DNA from 2 places in the Acidovorax sp. GW460-11-11-14-LB4 genome. Region 1 is predicted to be linked to the other one. Evidence: predicted binding sites of a transcription regulator. Region 1 holds the regulator's gene; the other holds the start of a gene.
What was found. Region 1 encodes NrdR, which represses ribonucleotide reductase genes. Its sites were predicted from a motif close to CACNANATNTNGTG; they were not measured.

Region 1 (7,456 bases):
CGGCGGTCACTTTGCAGCCTTTGACCCGGTGAGCAACCTGCGGGTCGGTGTGAAGGTGCTGCAGGAATGCATCGCTCGCGCTGGCTCGCTCGAAGGCGGCCTGCGCTTTTATGTGGGTGCAGGCAACATGGCCGATGACGGAGGCTATGCCGCCAAGGTGATGGCGGAACATTTGCGCCTGCGCCAGGTGGCCGGCGGTCGCGCAGTGCCTTTCAATCCTCCACCCTCCTTGTCTACCCAGGCTCCCGTACAGAGCATCCCCGCAGCGGTACCCCGCACCACAGCCCCTGCAGCAGCTAGCGACAAGGTGGCTTTGCTGACACCTGGCCTGTAACCCTGCAGGCTCCCGGCACCCAGGCAACAACCCTGGCGCCCAGCGGTTCGGACGGTGCAGCACTGGCGCCGTGTCGGCTACACTAACGGGGTACGCGACTGGCGATAGGCGCAACATCCAGCCACTGGATGTTGCCGCTGACGTGGAAACCAGCAAGAACCTACTTCTTGTGAACCACTGGGAAGCGTGCCGCAGGGGCCCTGCCCCATGCGTTCAGCCGTTCGCCTGGGCAGCCCTTGTTTCAAGGGACACAAGTTCATAGGACTGCCAATCATGTACGACCGCAAAATTCTTGTCGAACAAACCGACCCCGAGCTGTTTGCCGCCATCCAGGCCGAAAACGCCCGCCAAGAACACCACATCGAGCTGATCGCCAGCGAGAACTACGCCTCCCCCGCCGTGATGTGGGCACAAGGCACCCAGCTCACCAACAAATACGCAGAAGGCTACCCTGGCAAGCGCTACTACGGTGGCTGCGAGCACGTGGACGTGGCCGAGCAGCTGGCCATCGACCGGGTCAAGCAGCTGTTCGGCGCAGAAGCCGCCAACGTGCAGCCTCACTGCGGCGCATCGGCCAACGAGGCCGTGTTCCTGGCCTTCTTGAAGCCCGGCGACACCATCATGGGCATGAGTCTGGCCGAAGGCGGCCACCTGACACATGGCATGCCGCTGAACATGTCTGGCAAGTGGTTCAACGTGGTGTCCTATGGCTTGGATGCCAACGAAGCCATCGACTACGAAGCGATGGAGAAAAAGGCGCACGAGACCAAGCCCAAACTGATCATCGCCGGTGCCTCGGCCTACAGCCTGCACATCGACTTTGCACGTTTTGCCAAGGTGGCCAAGGACGTGGGCGCGATCTTCATGGTGGACATGGCCCACTATGCCGGCCTGATTGCCGCCGGTGTGTACCCCAACCCCGTGCCCCACGCCGACGTGGTCACATCCACTACGCACAAGAGCCTGCGCGGCCCGCGTGGCGGCATCATCCTGATGAAGGCACAGCACGAGAAGGCCATCAACAGCGCCATCTTCCCCGGCCTGCAAGGCGGCCCGCTGATGCACGTGATCGCTGCAAAGGCCGTAGCCTTCAAGGAAGCGCTGCAGCCCGAGTTCAAGGCCTACCAGGAGCAAGTGGCCAAGAACGCCAAGGTCGTGGCTGAGACGCTGACCGCACGCGGCCTGCGCATCGTGTCCGGCGGCACGCAAAGCCACGTGATGCTGGTGGACCTGCGCGCCAAGGGCATTACCGGCAAGGAAGCCGAGGCCGTGTTGGGCGCCGCCCACATGACCATCAACAAGAACGCGATCCCCAACGACCCTGAAAAGCCGATGGTGACCAGCGGCGTGCGCATTGGCACCCCCGCCATGACCACGCGTGGCTTCAAGGAAGAAGAAGCCCGCATCACGGCCAACCTGATTGCCGACGTGCTGGACAACCCCCGCGATGAAGCCAACATCGCCGCCGTGCGTGCCAAGGTCAACGCCCTGACCGCTCGTTTCCCGGTCTACCGTTAAGCAACAAGCCGGTCCTCAGCGCCCATGAAGTGCCCCTTCTGCAGCCACCTCGAAACGCAAGTTGTTGAAACGCGGGTGTCTGAGGATGGGGTCTTCATCCGCCGCCGCCGCCAGTGCGGCGCGTGCGACAAGCGCTTCACCACCTACGAGCGGCCGGAAGTGAACTTCCCGGCCATCGTCAAAAAAGACGGTCGGCGCATTGAATACGACCGCAGCAAGCTGCTGGGCTCTTTCAATCTGGCGTTGCGCAAGCGCCCGGTCAGCACCGACCAGATCGACAGCGCCATCGAGCGCATCGAAGAAAAGCTGCTCAACCTGGGCCAGCGCGAGGTGATCTCCAGCCGCATTGGCGAGCTGGTGATGCGCGAGCTCAAGAAGCTCGACAAGGTGGCTTACATCCGCTTTGCCAGTGTGTACCGCAGCTTTGAAGACATCGACGACTTTCGCGCCATGGTGGACGAGGTGCGCAAGTAGCCACGCCCCCCAGGGTGGCCGTCACGCGGATGACCGCCCCTTCGCATCCCCCGCCCCTGCTACCTCGTCGGGCTAATGCAAAGCGGGGCACCGTTGGCATACATTGCGCACTCCCAGGTTCTGCCATGGCCCCTGCGCATGTCGCGCAAGCTACTCTGCAATTGCTACCAATTTGATAGCTATCGCAGCATGATGGACTAGCGCTTCAAGCAGTTTTTTCATCAAAACTTCCATCCAACACTTCGGCAAGCACTGCGCAGGTGCCTGACAATGCGCGCGGTGAAAACCCGCCATTTCCTGCAGCTGGTGCTGCTGTCTGCCCTGTGGGGCGCCTCCTTTTTGTTCATCCGCATCGCCAGCCCGGTACTGGGTCCGAATGTGATGGCCGCGCTGCGCATTGGGCTGGCCACCCTCACGCTGATCGGCATCATGCGCTGGGCGGGTGAGCCCTGGCCCTGGCGCCACTGGCGGGAGCTGCTGGGGCTGGGTGCACTGACGGTGGCAGCGCCTTTTCTGCTGTACGCCTGGGCGGCCCTGCACCTGCCTGCGGGCTACAGCTCTCTGCTGAACACCATGGCCGTGCCGTTTGGCGTGATCGCCGCCGCCTGGATGAAGGAAGACACGCTGAGCATGCGCAAATGGGCGGGCTGCCTCTGCGGCTTTGCAGGGGTCGCGCTGATCGTGCAGCTGGGGCCTGTGGCGCCCACCTCGGCGGTACTGCTTGCGGCAGGCGCGTGCGTGACCGCTGCGGCGTGCTACGGCCTGTCTCTCACCTGGATGAAGCGGGCGACCACCCGCATGTCACCGCTGTCGATCGCGGCCGGCATCCACGCCGCTGCCCTGGTGCTGCTGCTGCCCGGGGCGGCCTGGACATTGCCCACCGCACGTTTCACTCCCGAGGCGCTGGCCGCCGTGGCCGTGATGGGCATCGTGACCTCGGGGCTCGCCTACTGGCTCAACCTGCGAGTCCTCAAACATGTCTCGCCCGTGGCCGCCATGAGTTCCGCCTTCATGATCCCGCTGTTCGGCGTGGCCTGGGGCCATATCTTTCTGGGCGAGGCACTGGGGCCGGGCATGCTCTGGGGCGGCGCACTGGTGCTGGTGGCGACCGGGCTGGTCACCGGCTTCAACCCGCTGCAATGGCTGGGCGCGCTGCGCCGCACAGACGACTAAGCGGCGGACTCCCCCACCCAGCGTGCACCCAACGCCTTTGGTGCTCCTCAGCGCGCGGCAGGCGCAACGCGGGTGATGCGGTGGGTAGCGGGCGGTGCCACCGGGCTCTGCAGCCGGAAGTACGCCTCCAGCGCATCCAGGTCCAGCTCACCCACGCGCCGGTCCTGGCCTTGCGTCAGCACCGTGAAGTTGTCACCACCGCTGTCCAGAAAGCTGCTCATCACCACACGCACGGACTGCATGTCTGTCACCGGCGCACCATTCAGCACCATGTGGCTTATGCGCGCCCCGGCGGGCTGGCTCAGGTCGTAGCGGTAACTGAACCCGCTGGACACCGACAACACCCGGGGCCGCTGCACGGTGTTGCCCCCGCTGGCGAACTGCTGCTCCAGCACCGCGCGGATCTGCGCACCCGTGAAGGTCTTGATCACCAGCTGGTTGCCAAAGGGCTGCACCGCATACAGCTGGCCGTAACGCACCAGCCCTTGCTCATCCGGCACCAGGTCAGCGCGCAGGCCACCCGGGTTCATGAAGGACAGCTGTGCACCACCATCCGCAGGCGCTCGTGTAGCCAGCAGCTGGGCGTCCGCCACCAGATTGCCCAGCACGCTCTCCAACGCCGCGTTGGGCTGGCGGCGCATGGCCCCTTGGGCCTGCCCCACTGGACGCTGGGCCAGAGGAATGGCGGCAGCGCGGTAGGTGTCGATGATCTTTTGCACGCCGGGATCCGCAGGGAACGTGGGCACGGCCGTGGTCAGCGGCACCGGCCCCTGGGCGCCCGTGAAGGCCTCGCCCTGCACCACCACATTGCGCGCCGTCTTGCTCACCACACGGCGGGTCTGCGTATCCACGCGCAGCTGGATGTCGGTGAGCAGCGTGCCGTACTGGCCTGCGCTGGTCAGCAAAAAGGGCTTGGCCGGGTTCACGCGGCTGTAGTCGCACACATAGGCCTGGTGCGTGTGGCCCGAGACCACCACATCCACGGCCGGGTCCAGGCGCTCCAGGATGGGCACGATGTCGCCCGACAGACCTGCGCAGCTGGTCTCCTGCACGCCCGCCGTGGTGCCCCCGCCTTCATGGATGGCCACCACAATCACATCGGCGCCTTGGGCCTTGAGCTGAGGGATCAGCGCGTTGGCCGTGGCCGCCTCGTCCTCAAAACGCAGCCCAGCGACCCCGGACGGGCTGACCATGGTCGGTGTGGCCTGCAACGTGAGGCCGATAAACCCCATGGTGACGGTGACACCGCCTTCGGTAAACCGCTTGAGCCCCGTGGCGGGTAGCAGGGTGCGCCCGTCTTCACGCACCGTGTTGGCCGCCAGCAGGCCAAATTGGGCGCCTTCAAAAGGTTTGCTGATGCGGCAAGGCTCGCGCGAGGTGAATTTCTCGCAGCCACCGTTCTGCAGCCGCAGCAGCTCGCGCCATCCCCGGTCAAACTCGTGGTTGCCGACCGCGTTGAAGTCGATCTGCATGCGGTTGACGGCCTCAATGGTGGGCTCGTCCAGGAACAGCGACGACACCAGCGGCGAGGCACCCACCATGTCACCCGCCGACACCACCGCATGGTGCGGCGACTGGGCCTTGAGGGCTGCCATGGCGCTGGCGAAGTAGGCCATGCCCCCTGCAGGTGCCAGCACGGGGCCTGTGGGCCCTTGCACCCGGTGCGCCATGTGGGGCGGCTCCAGATTGCCGTGCAGGTCGTTGAAGCCGATGAGGGTGATGTCGATGTGGGCCGGCGCACTGCTCGCCGCAGGGGCGGTGGGCGAGATGTGCGTCATGCCGCCACAGCCAGCCAGCCACAGCGGCACGGCCAAGGCGGCCAACGCCCGGCGACGGAAGGCCCGGAACAAGCGGTTGCTCATACAGAGGCACCGCCCCTGGGACGGTGGGAGTTGGTGTTACAGAAACGAGGCCTGGATCGGCGGCACAGGTGGCACCACATCGCCGCACTGGGCACGGTGACGCAGCGCGTGCTCCATCACCACCAGCGCCAGCAGCGCCTCGGCAATCGGCGCGGCGCGAATGCCCACGCAGGGGTCGTGGCGGCCCTTGGTGATCACCTCGGTGCTCTTGCCGTGGATATCGATGGACTCGCGCGGGCTGATGATGGAGCTGGTGGGCTTGATCGCAATGCTCACCTCCAGGTCTTGCCCCGTGCTGATGCCGCCCAGCACACCACCGGCGTTGTTGGTGCGAAAGCCCTGCGGCGTCATCGAATCGCCGTGCATGGTGCCCCGGTGGGCCACGCTGGCAAAGCCCGCACCAATCTCCACGCCCTTCACCGCGTTCAGGCCCATCATCGCGTGGGCGATGTCGGCGTCAAGCTTGTCATACAGTGGCTCGCCCAGGCCCACCGGCACGCCCGTGGCCTGCACACGGATGCGGGCGCCGCACGAGTCACCGGCCTTGCGCAGGGCGTCCATGTAGTCCTCGTACTGCTGCACGTCGGCCACGGGGGCAAAGAAGGGGTTGGCGCGTACGTGATCCCAGCTCTCGAACGGGATGGGCAGCTCGCCCAGCTGCGTCATGCAGGCGCGGAACTGGGCGCCATACTGCTGTGCCAGCCACTTCTTGGCCACGGCGCCTGCGGCCACCGTGGGCGCCGTCAGGCGGGCCGACGAGCGGCCGCCACCGCGCGGGTCGCGGATGCCGTACTTGTGCCAGTAGGTGTAGTCGGCGTGGCCGGGGCGAAAGCTCTCGGCGATGTTGCTGTAGTCCTTGCTGCGCTGGTCGGTGTTGCGGATCAGCAGGGCGATGGGGGTGCCGGTGGTCTTGCCCTCGTACACGCCAGAGAGGATCTCCACCGCGTCGGGCTCGTTGCGCTGCGTGACGTGGCGGCTGGTGCCAGGGCGGCGCCGGTCCAGGTCGGCCTGGATGTCAGCCTCGGTGAGCGGCATGCCGGGCGGGCAGCCGTCGATCACGCAGCCAATGGCCGGGCCGTGGGATTCACCAAAGTTGGTGACTGCGAATAGGGTACCGATGGTGTTGCCGCTCATGGGGCGGGATTATCCCAGAGCCCCGGGTGCCCGACGCACGGCCGCACCGGTTTGCTGCGGTGTACTCCCCAACAGCTCCTACGTCACCGCACCCACGAGGCACCACACGCCCGATACGTGGCGCGTTTGCACAGGCATGACATATCCTGCTTGGCAGGGTTCTGGACGCTTGTTAGCATGTAAACATCGATTTTTGGGATCTCCATGCCCGCCCTCGCGCCACCCTCTCCGGGTCCGACATCACCTTCCCGCACCCTTCTGACTGCCGCCCTGGCAGATGCTCCCCTTCGCCGCGCACTGGACGCCAGCGACAACGCTGTGGTGATGACCAACAGCTCCAAGTGTGTGGTCTATATCAACGAAGGGTTCACGCGATTATTTGGCTACCAGCCCGCCGAGGTGCTGGGCCGGCACCTGAGCGAGGTATTGCTGGGACCCCACTCCGATCCGGATCTGCTCGAAAGCATCCGGGGCAATGTGCTGGCCAAAGGCAGTTTTCGCACGGATACCCTGCTTTACAGCAAGGCGGGGCAGCCCCGCTGGGTGTCCCTGGTGATCAATGCGTCCGACGAAAGCTCCGGCGGACCGGGGGGCAGCATTTCGATCCTCACCGACATCACGCTCACCAAGATGCACGAGGTCCTGCAGACGCATGTGCTGGAGGGCATGGTCAACGAGTTGCCCCTTCCCGAGCTGATGGCCCTCGTCTGCCGCGAGGTCGAACGCATCGCTCCCGAGGTCACCGCCTCCATCCTGGCGGTAGATGCACAAGGCCGGTTGCACCCGCTGGCAGCGCCCAGCCTGCCAGCCACCATCAGCCGCGCGCTGGACGGACTGGCGATTGGCCCCAAGGTAGGGTCGTGTGGCACCGCCGCCTTCCGCAACGCGCCCGTGGTGGTCACCGACATGGCCACAGACCCCCTCTGGGCTGACTACCAGGAATTGTTTGCCCCGAGCGGCA
Region 2 (7,456 bases), on a different contig from region 1:
GTTCATCGACCAGGCCACCTGGGTCACCGTCAATGACTATGAGGGGAAGATGCTCTGCGACCGCACCGGCTGGTCTTTGGCCGATATCTCCCGCAAGGTGCAGGGGCTGGTGGTGACGCTGGGCGCAGAGGGCTGCGAGGTCTGGGTGGATGGTGAAAAAACCCATGTACCCTCTGTGGCGCCTGCAGCGGTGGTGGACCCCACGGGTTGCGGCGATGCCTGGCGCGGCGCGCTGCTGTTTGGTCTGGAAAAGGGCTGGTCCCTCGTGCGTTGTGCGGAGCTGGGCAACCGGGTTGGCGCTCTCAAGATCGCGCAACGTGGCCCACAGAACTACACGCTGGATTTCGATCCGTTGGGTTAATCCTCCGAGCCAGTGTCGTCTGCGTTGCGCTGCCCAGTGCTGTACAACGCAGCTTGCTTGCCAGGTAGCTCTTGGGAGTGCCCAGACCTGCATACAGACGAAAAAAAACCCGGTGCGTTTGCACCGGGTTGAGCGCGTGGCGCGCCAGGATCAGGGCTTGTTGCCCGTAGGGAAAGGCCAGGCTGCCTGAGGGTTCAGCGTGGTTTGTGCTGCAGGGGCAGCGGCCGCAGGGGCAGGCGCCTTGGGGGCCTTCTTGGCCGGGGCAGCTTTCTTTGCGGGGGCTGCCTTGGCAGGTGCTGCGGCCTTCTTGGCTACTGCGGCCTTCTTGGCGGGAGCGGCTTTCTTTGCCGGTGCTGCTGCCTTCTTGGCGGGTGCAGCCTTCTTCGCAGCTACGGCCTTCTTGGCAGGAGCGGCTTTCTTTGCCGGTGCTGCTGCCTTCTTGGCGGGTGCAGCCTTCTTCGCAGCTACAGCCTTCTTGGCAGGAGCGGCTTTCTTTGCCGGTGCTGCTGCCTTCTTGGCAGGTGCAGCCTTCTTGGCGGCTACGGGTTTGGCCGTTGCAGCCTTTTTCGCGGGAGCAGCCTTCTTAGCGGCCGGTTTTTTCGCAGTTGCCATCATGTTCTCCTTGGGTCAATTTGCAAAGAGCACTTCCTGTCTGCAGTGGACAGAGAGCGATCCATGGAGATGGATGAAAACTCCATCTCCATGAACACGGGAACGCCCCGCAGGGCAGCGCTCTGCGGCGCTGTCGTTGCTGGGCGTGGTGTAAAAATCCATGGTGGTGTGGCCTGCAAAAAAGGCGCTAGTCCCAGGACAGCGCACCACCGGACTGGTATTCAATAACCCGGGTCTCGAAGAAGTTGCGCTCCTTCTTGAGATCGATCATCTCGCTCATCCACGGGAACGGGTTCTCTTCATTGGGGAACAGCGTCTCCAACCCGATCTGCGTGGCACGGCGGTTGGCGATGTAGCGCAGGTAGCCCTTGAACATGGAAGCATTCATGCCCAGCACGCCACGGGGCATGGTGTCTTCGGCGTAGCGGTACTCCAACTCGACGGCCTTGAGGAACAGTGCCTTGATCTCGGCCTTGAACTCTGCGGTCCACAGGTGGGGGTTTTCGAGCTTGAGCTGATTGATCAAGTCGATGCCGAAATTGCAGTGCATCGACTCATCGCGCAGGATGTATTGGTACTGCTCAGCAGCGCCGGTCATCTTGTTCTGGCGACCCAATGCCAGGATCTGCGTGAAGCCCACGTAAAAGAACAGGCCTTCCATCAGGCACGCGAAAACGATCAGCGACTTGAGCAGGGTCTGGTCGGTCTCGGGAGTGCCGGTTTTGAAAGACGGATCCATGATCGCTTCGATGAAGGGGATCAGGAATTCGTCCTTGTCGCGGATCGACTGGACTTCGTTGTAGGCGTTGAAGATTTCGCTTTCATCCAGACCCAGCGATTCGACGATGTACTGATACGCGTGGGTGTGGATCGCTTCTTCGAACGCCTGGCGCAGCAGGAATTGGCGGCACTCAGGGGCCGTGATGTGGCGGTACGTGCCCAGCACGATGTTGTTGGCGGCCAGCGAATCGGCGGTGACGAAGAAGCCCAGGTTGCGCTTGATGATGCGGCGCTCGTCTTCGGTCAGGCCGTTGGGGTCCTTCCACAACGCGATGTCACGCGTCATGTTCACCTCTTGGGGCATCCAGTGGTTGGCGCAAGTGGCGAGGTATTTTTCCCACGCCCACTTGTACTTGAAAGGCACCAGCTGGTTGACGTCGGTCTGGCCGTTGATGATGCGCTTGTCGGCAGCGTTCACACGGCGGTGTGCTGCTGCGGCGACGGGTGTGGTGGTGGCGCTTGCTGCTGGGGCCGAGGCGCTCAAAGGCTGCAGCGAAGGCGTCTGGAAAGCGAGAGGCGGTTGTCCCACCTGGCGGTTGTTGGGCAGACCGCCGTCCAGTTGATTTTGCGATGAGGGCTTGACTTCTTCGTCCCAGGTCAACATAGATTTTCCAGTGTTCGGATTATGAAAGCAGTGCTGCGAAAAGGAAAGCACTGAAGCGTTGTGCAGCAAGGTTTTGTTGCTTCACAGCACCGGAGCAACGCCTCGGGCGAGCCCGAGGCGTTGCTGGCAAAGTGCTTACTGGCAGGCCTCGCAGCCAGGATCGTCGATGGCGCAGAACTTGACGTCCGTGGCTGGCACAGCTGCAGCCTGCTGAGAGGCCGTTGCGGCAGCGGCTTCCAGCGGGTTTTGCTTGGCCGCTGCGGTGGCTGGAGCTGCCGATGCGCCGCTGTCATTGCCCGATGACACTGCATTGAGCTGGCGTGTGTTCACGGTGCTCATTTCGACGTGCGTAGCGCTTTGGGTGCGCAGGTAGTAGGTGGTCTTGAGACCCCGGATCCAGGCCAGCTTGTAGGTGTCGTCGAGCTTCTTGCCCGACGCGCCGGCCATGTAGATGTTGAGGCTCTGAGCCTGATCGATCCACTTCTGGCGGCGTGATGCGGCTTCCACCAGCCACTGGGGTTCGACTTCGAAGGCTGTGGAGTAGAGCGCCTTGATGTCCTGGGGCACGCGGTCGATGGGGTGCAGCGAACCTTTGAAGTGCTTGAGGTCCATGATCATCACGTCATCCCACAGGCCCAGGCGCTTGAGGTCACGCACCAGGCCGCCGTTGATGACCGTGAACTCGCCCGACAGGTTGGACTTGACCGATAGGTTGCCGAACGAAGGCTCGATCGAGGCATCGACGCCAATGATGTTCGAGATGGTGGCCGTGGGGGCAATGGCGACGCAGTTGGAGTTGCGCATGCCGTCCAGTGCAATCTTCTTGCGCAGGGCATCCCAGTCCAGCGTGGACGAGCGGTCCACTTCCACATACCCGCCACGGGCCTGCGAGAGCATGTCCAGCGTGTCGAAAGGCAGGATACCGCGATCCCACAGCGAGCCCTTATAGCTCGAGTACTTGCCGCGCTCTTTGGCCAGCTCGGTGGACGCCCAATAGGCGTAGTAGCAGATGGCTTCCATCGACTTGTCGGCAAATTCCACCGCCTCTTGCGAGGCGTAAGGAATGCGCAGCGCGTACAGGCTGTCCTGGAAAGCCATCACGCCCAGACCCACGGGGCGGTGGCGCAGGTTGGAGTCGCGGGCCTTGTTGACTGCGTAGTAGTTGATGTCGATCACGTTATCCAGCATGCGCATGGCCACGGTGATGGTCTTCTTGAGCTTGTCGTGGTCGATCTGGCCGTTCTTGATGTGCTGCAGCAGGTTCACCGAGCCGAGGTTGCACACGGCAGTTTCGGTGTCGCTGGTGTTGAGCGTGATCTCGGTGCACAGATTAGACGAATGCACCACACCGGCGTGCTGTTGGGGCGAGCGCACATTGCAGGCATCCTTGAACGTGATCCAGGGATGGCCAGTCTCGAACAGCATGGTGAGAATCTTGCGCCAGAGGTCCGAGGCCTGGACGGTCTTGGCGGGCTTGATCTCGCCGCGTGCGGCCTTTTCTTCGTAGGCCACATAGGCCTTTTCAAAGTCGGCGCCAAACAGATCATGCAGGTCGGGCACGTTAGAAGGGGAGAACAGCGTCCAGGTGCCCTTTTCCATCACGCGGCGCATGAACAGGTCAGGGATCCAGTTGGCCGTGTTCATGTCGTGCGTGCGGCGGCGATCGTCGCCGGTGTTCTTGCGCAGTTCCAGGAACTCTTCGATGTCCAGGTGCCAGGTTTCCAGGTAGGTGCAGACGGCGCCCTTGCGCTTGCCGCCCTGGTTCACGGCCACGGCCGTGTCGTTGACCACCTTGAGGAATGGCACCACGCCCTGCGATTCGCCGTTGGTGCCCTTGATGTGCGAGCCCAGGGCGCGCACGCGGGTCCAGTCGTTGCCCAGGCCTCCGGCAAACTTGGACAACAAGGCGTTTTCCTTGATCGACTCGTAAATGCCATCGAGGTCGTCGGGCACCGTGGTCAGGTAGCAGCTCGACAGCTGCGAGCGCAGCGTGCCGCTGTTGAACAGCGTGGGGGTGGACGACATGAAATCGAACGACGAGAGCACTTCATAGAACTCGATGGCCCGGGCTTCGCGGTCGGTTTCGTTGAGCGCCAGGCCCATGGCCACGCGCATGAAGAAGGCTTGGGGCAGCTCGATGCGGGTCTTCTTGACGTGCAGGAAGTAGCGGTCGTACAGCGTCTGCAGGCCCAGGTAGTCGAACTGCAGGTCGCGCTCGGCCTTGAGCGCGGCGCCCAGGCGGTTCAGGTCGTATTGCTTGAGCAGGCGCTCGTCCAGCAGCTCGTTGTCCACCCCCTTCTGAATGAAGGTGGGGAAATAGTCCTTGTAGGCCTGGCCCATGTTGCTCTGGGCTACGTCACGCCCCAGCACCTCGCGCACGATGGTGTGCAGCAGCAGGCGGGCCGTGGCGTAGGTGTAGTCAGGATCTTTTTCGATCAGGGTGCGGGCCGCCAGAATGGACGCCTTGTAGACCTCGTCCATGGGAACGCCGTCATACAGGTTGCGCATGGTCTCTGCGACGATGGGGGCTGCCTGGATGTCGGCGCCCAGGTTGGCGCAGGCCGACTCGATCAAGGCGTGCAGGCGCAGGATGTCCAGCTGCACGCGTTGGCCGTTGTCGATCACGTGCAGCACCGGGGTGGCGGGTGCTAGCTGTTCCAGGTGGTGAGCGCGCTCCTGCGTGCGGCGCTCGCGGTACAGCACGTAGGCACGGGCGACTTCATGGTGCTCGCCGCGCATCAGGCCCAGCTCGACCTGGTCCTGCACATCTTCAATGTGGAAGGTGCCGCCGCCAGGACGCGAGCGCATGAGGGCGCGGACCACGTTCTGGGTGAGCGTGTCCACTACCTCACGCACGCTGGCAGAGGCAGCGCCCTGCGTGCCGTGCACTGCCAGAAACGCCTTCATCATCGCCACCGCAATTTTTTGGGGCTCGAACGGCACCACCGCGCCGTTGCGGCGAATGATCTGGTAATGCGTGAGCGGGTGCCCGGAAGCTGCGGCCGCCGCAGCGTGCGTGGCGGCATCCGCAGAGGCGGTGGGCGATGGGGAAGGCGTGTTCAAAGCAGCTTGCATGGGGGTCCTCTTCTGTGGGCTGTCTGGGGTGGGCGTGCGGCCTGGAGTGCCGCCGCAGTGTGTGGGTGCTGCACCGGACTTCAGTCTGGTGCACACTATATATGGTGTGTCGAGGCGGTTCAAGACACTACCGGTAGTGTACCGCCGGAATGAGTCCCCAAAACCGAAACAGCATGTTCTCAACCCCGTTGCGTACGCAACCGGTGCCTGTGGCGAGCCCTTGTGAATGCGATGTGGGCGATGCAAAACCGTGCAGTGGCGTACCTTGGCGGCGGATTTCCTGCGCCAGGCCGCGCAGCGCTTGGCTGCAAAAATATGTGCAAGCGCACAAAGAAAAAAATGTCTTGATGCGCCCGTACGACAGTGAAAGTGCGGCGTCAGCGAAGCTGCAAGGGGTCCGCCCGCGTGTTCAGCGGGAATCGCTGCGCGGGCCAGTCCAACGCCCCTTGCAGTCGTGGCCAGTCAAAGCCCGGGCCTGGGTCCAACTTACGTCCCGGGGCAATGTGTTCATGCCCTGCGATGTGCTCGATGGGATAGCGCAGCGCAATGTCCTGGCAGACCCTGGCCAGGGTTTCGTACTGTGCCGACCCGAAGTGCAGGCCCTCCAGGCCTTCCAGTTCAATGCCGATGGAATCGTCGTTGCACTGGCTTCTCCCCCGGTAGAACGATTGCCCGGCATGCCAGGCGCGCAGGTCACAATCCACAAACTGCCACAGCACCCCGGTGCGCTCGATAAAAAAATGCGCGGACACCTGCAATCCGCGGATGCCCTGGTAGTAGGGGTGCGCATCCCAGTCCAGGGTGTTGGTGAACAGCTGTTGCACGGCACCGCCGCCGTATTCGCCCGGCGGCAGGCTGATGGAATGCACCACGATCAGATCGACTTGCGAGGTCTGTACCGGGCGCGGCCCGTGGTTCGGAGATGCGAGCCGCTGAGCGGTCCTGTACCAGCCGCCCTCCCAGGGCGCCATGTCTGCCGCTGGTGCACCGTCAGCCCAGTTCGTCATGCGGGTCCTGGTCATTGGGCACGGCGATGTTCAGACGGGCGATGCGGTAGCGAATCTGGCGCAGGCTGATGCCCAGGCGTGCGGCTGTGGCGGTACGGTTGAACCCGGCTTCTTTCAGCGCGCGGATCAGGATCTCCCGCTCCTGCTGGTCCAACCAGGCCTGCAGGTCGCTGGGCAGTGGCACCGTGCAGCCGTTGGCCAGGGGCTGAGGGCCTTGGCCTGTGTCTGCAGACGTCGAAGCGTGGGGCCCGGCAGAGAAGGCGGCGGACACCGCCGATCCCTCGGGCGCTGGCACAAGCGTGGACGGTGCCGGGCGTGCCATCTGCACATCTGACGCGCCGCTTGGCGCATCCACCTGCAACTCGTCCCCGTCGCTCAATGCCACGGCGCGGTGCAGCAGATTTTCCAGCTCGCGGACATTTCCGGTCAGCGGGTGGGCGGCAATGGCGTTCAGTGCCCGGTCGGTGAGTTGGGGCACCGGCATGCCCGACTCGTTGGCAATGCGGGTGAGCAGCGCTGCGCACAGTGCGGGCAGGTCCTCGCGGCGCTCGCGCAGCGGCGGGATGACGATCTCGATCACATTGAGCCGGTAGTACAGGTCCTGGCGGAACCGGCCGGCCTGCACATCGGCCGCCAGATCGCGGTGGGTGGCGCTCACAATGCGCACATCCACCGTCTCTTCCTGGGTGGAGCCGAGTGGCCGCACGCTGCGCTCCTGGATGGCGCGCAGCAGCTTGGACTGCATGGCCAGCGGCAGGTCGCCGATTTCGTCGAGGAACAATGTGCCCCCGCGTGCGGCCTGGAAGTAGCCGTCGCGGTCTTGCGACGCGCCGGTGTAGGAGCCCTTGCGGGCACCAAAAAATTCAGCTTCCAGCAGGTTCTCGGGGATGGCCCCGCAGTTCACGGCGACCAGGGGCCCGTCAGCACGCTGGCTGCTGGCATGCAGGGCTTGGGCCACCAGCTCCTTGCCCGTGCCCGACTCGCCATGGATCAGCACCGGCGCCATGCCACGCGATA

Region 2: AC07X4_RS17185 (ribonucleoside-diphosphate reductase subunit alpha) is a predicted target of NrdR. The motif match lies at 5,526-5,539, and genes of this name have one in related genera.

What each region holds. Positions count from the first base shown of each region.
Region 1 covers NZ_JBWKYJ010000026.1:9,588-17,043, forward strand. Annotated here, with positions in the region: gene AC07X4_RS11620 (lytic transglycosylase domain-containing protein) at 1-334, shown strand, start outside; ZMP/ZTP riboswitch at 419-572, shown strand; gene glyA (serine hydroxymethyltransferase) at 608-1,852, shown strand; gene nrdR (transcriptional regulator NrdR) at 1,877-2,326, shown strand; gene AC07X4_RS11635 (DMT family transporter) at 2,597-3,499, shown strand; gene AC07X4_RS11640 (bifunctional metallophosphatase/5'-nucleotidase) at 3,547-5,361, opposite strand; gene aroC (chorismate synthase) at 5,398-6,495, opposite strand; gene AC07X4_RS11650 (sensor domain-containing protein) at 6,700-7,456, shown strand, end outside.
Region 2 covers NZ_JBWKYJ010000053.1:17,777-25,232, forward strand. Annotated here, with positions in the region: gene AC07X4_RS17170 (carbohydrate kinase family protein) at 1-361, shown strand, start outside; gene AC07X4_RS17175 (hypothetical protein) at 512-973, opposite strand; gene AC07X4_RS17180 (ribonucleotide-diphosphate reductase subunit beta) at 1,161-2,357, opposite strand; gene AC07X4_RS17185 (ribonucleoside-diphosphate reductase subunit alpha) at 2,493-5,432, opposite strand; gene ampD (1,6-anhydro-N-acetylmuramyl-L-alanine amidase AmpD) at 5,810-6,439, opposite strand; gene AC07X4_RS17195 (sigma-54-dependent transcriptional regulator) at 6,423-7,456, opposite strand, start outside.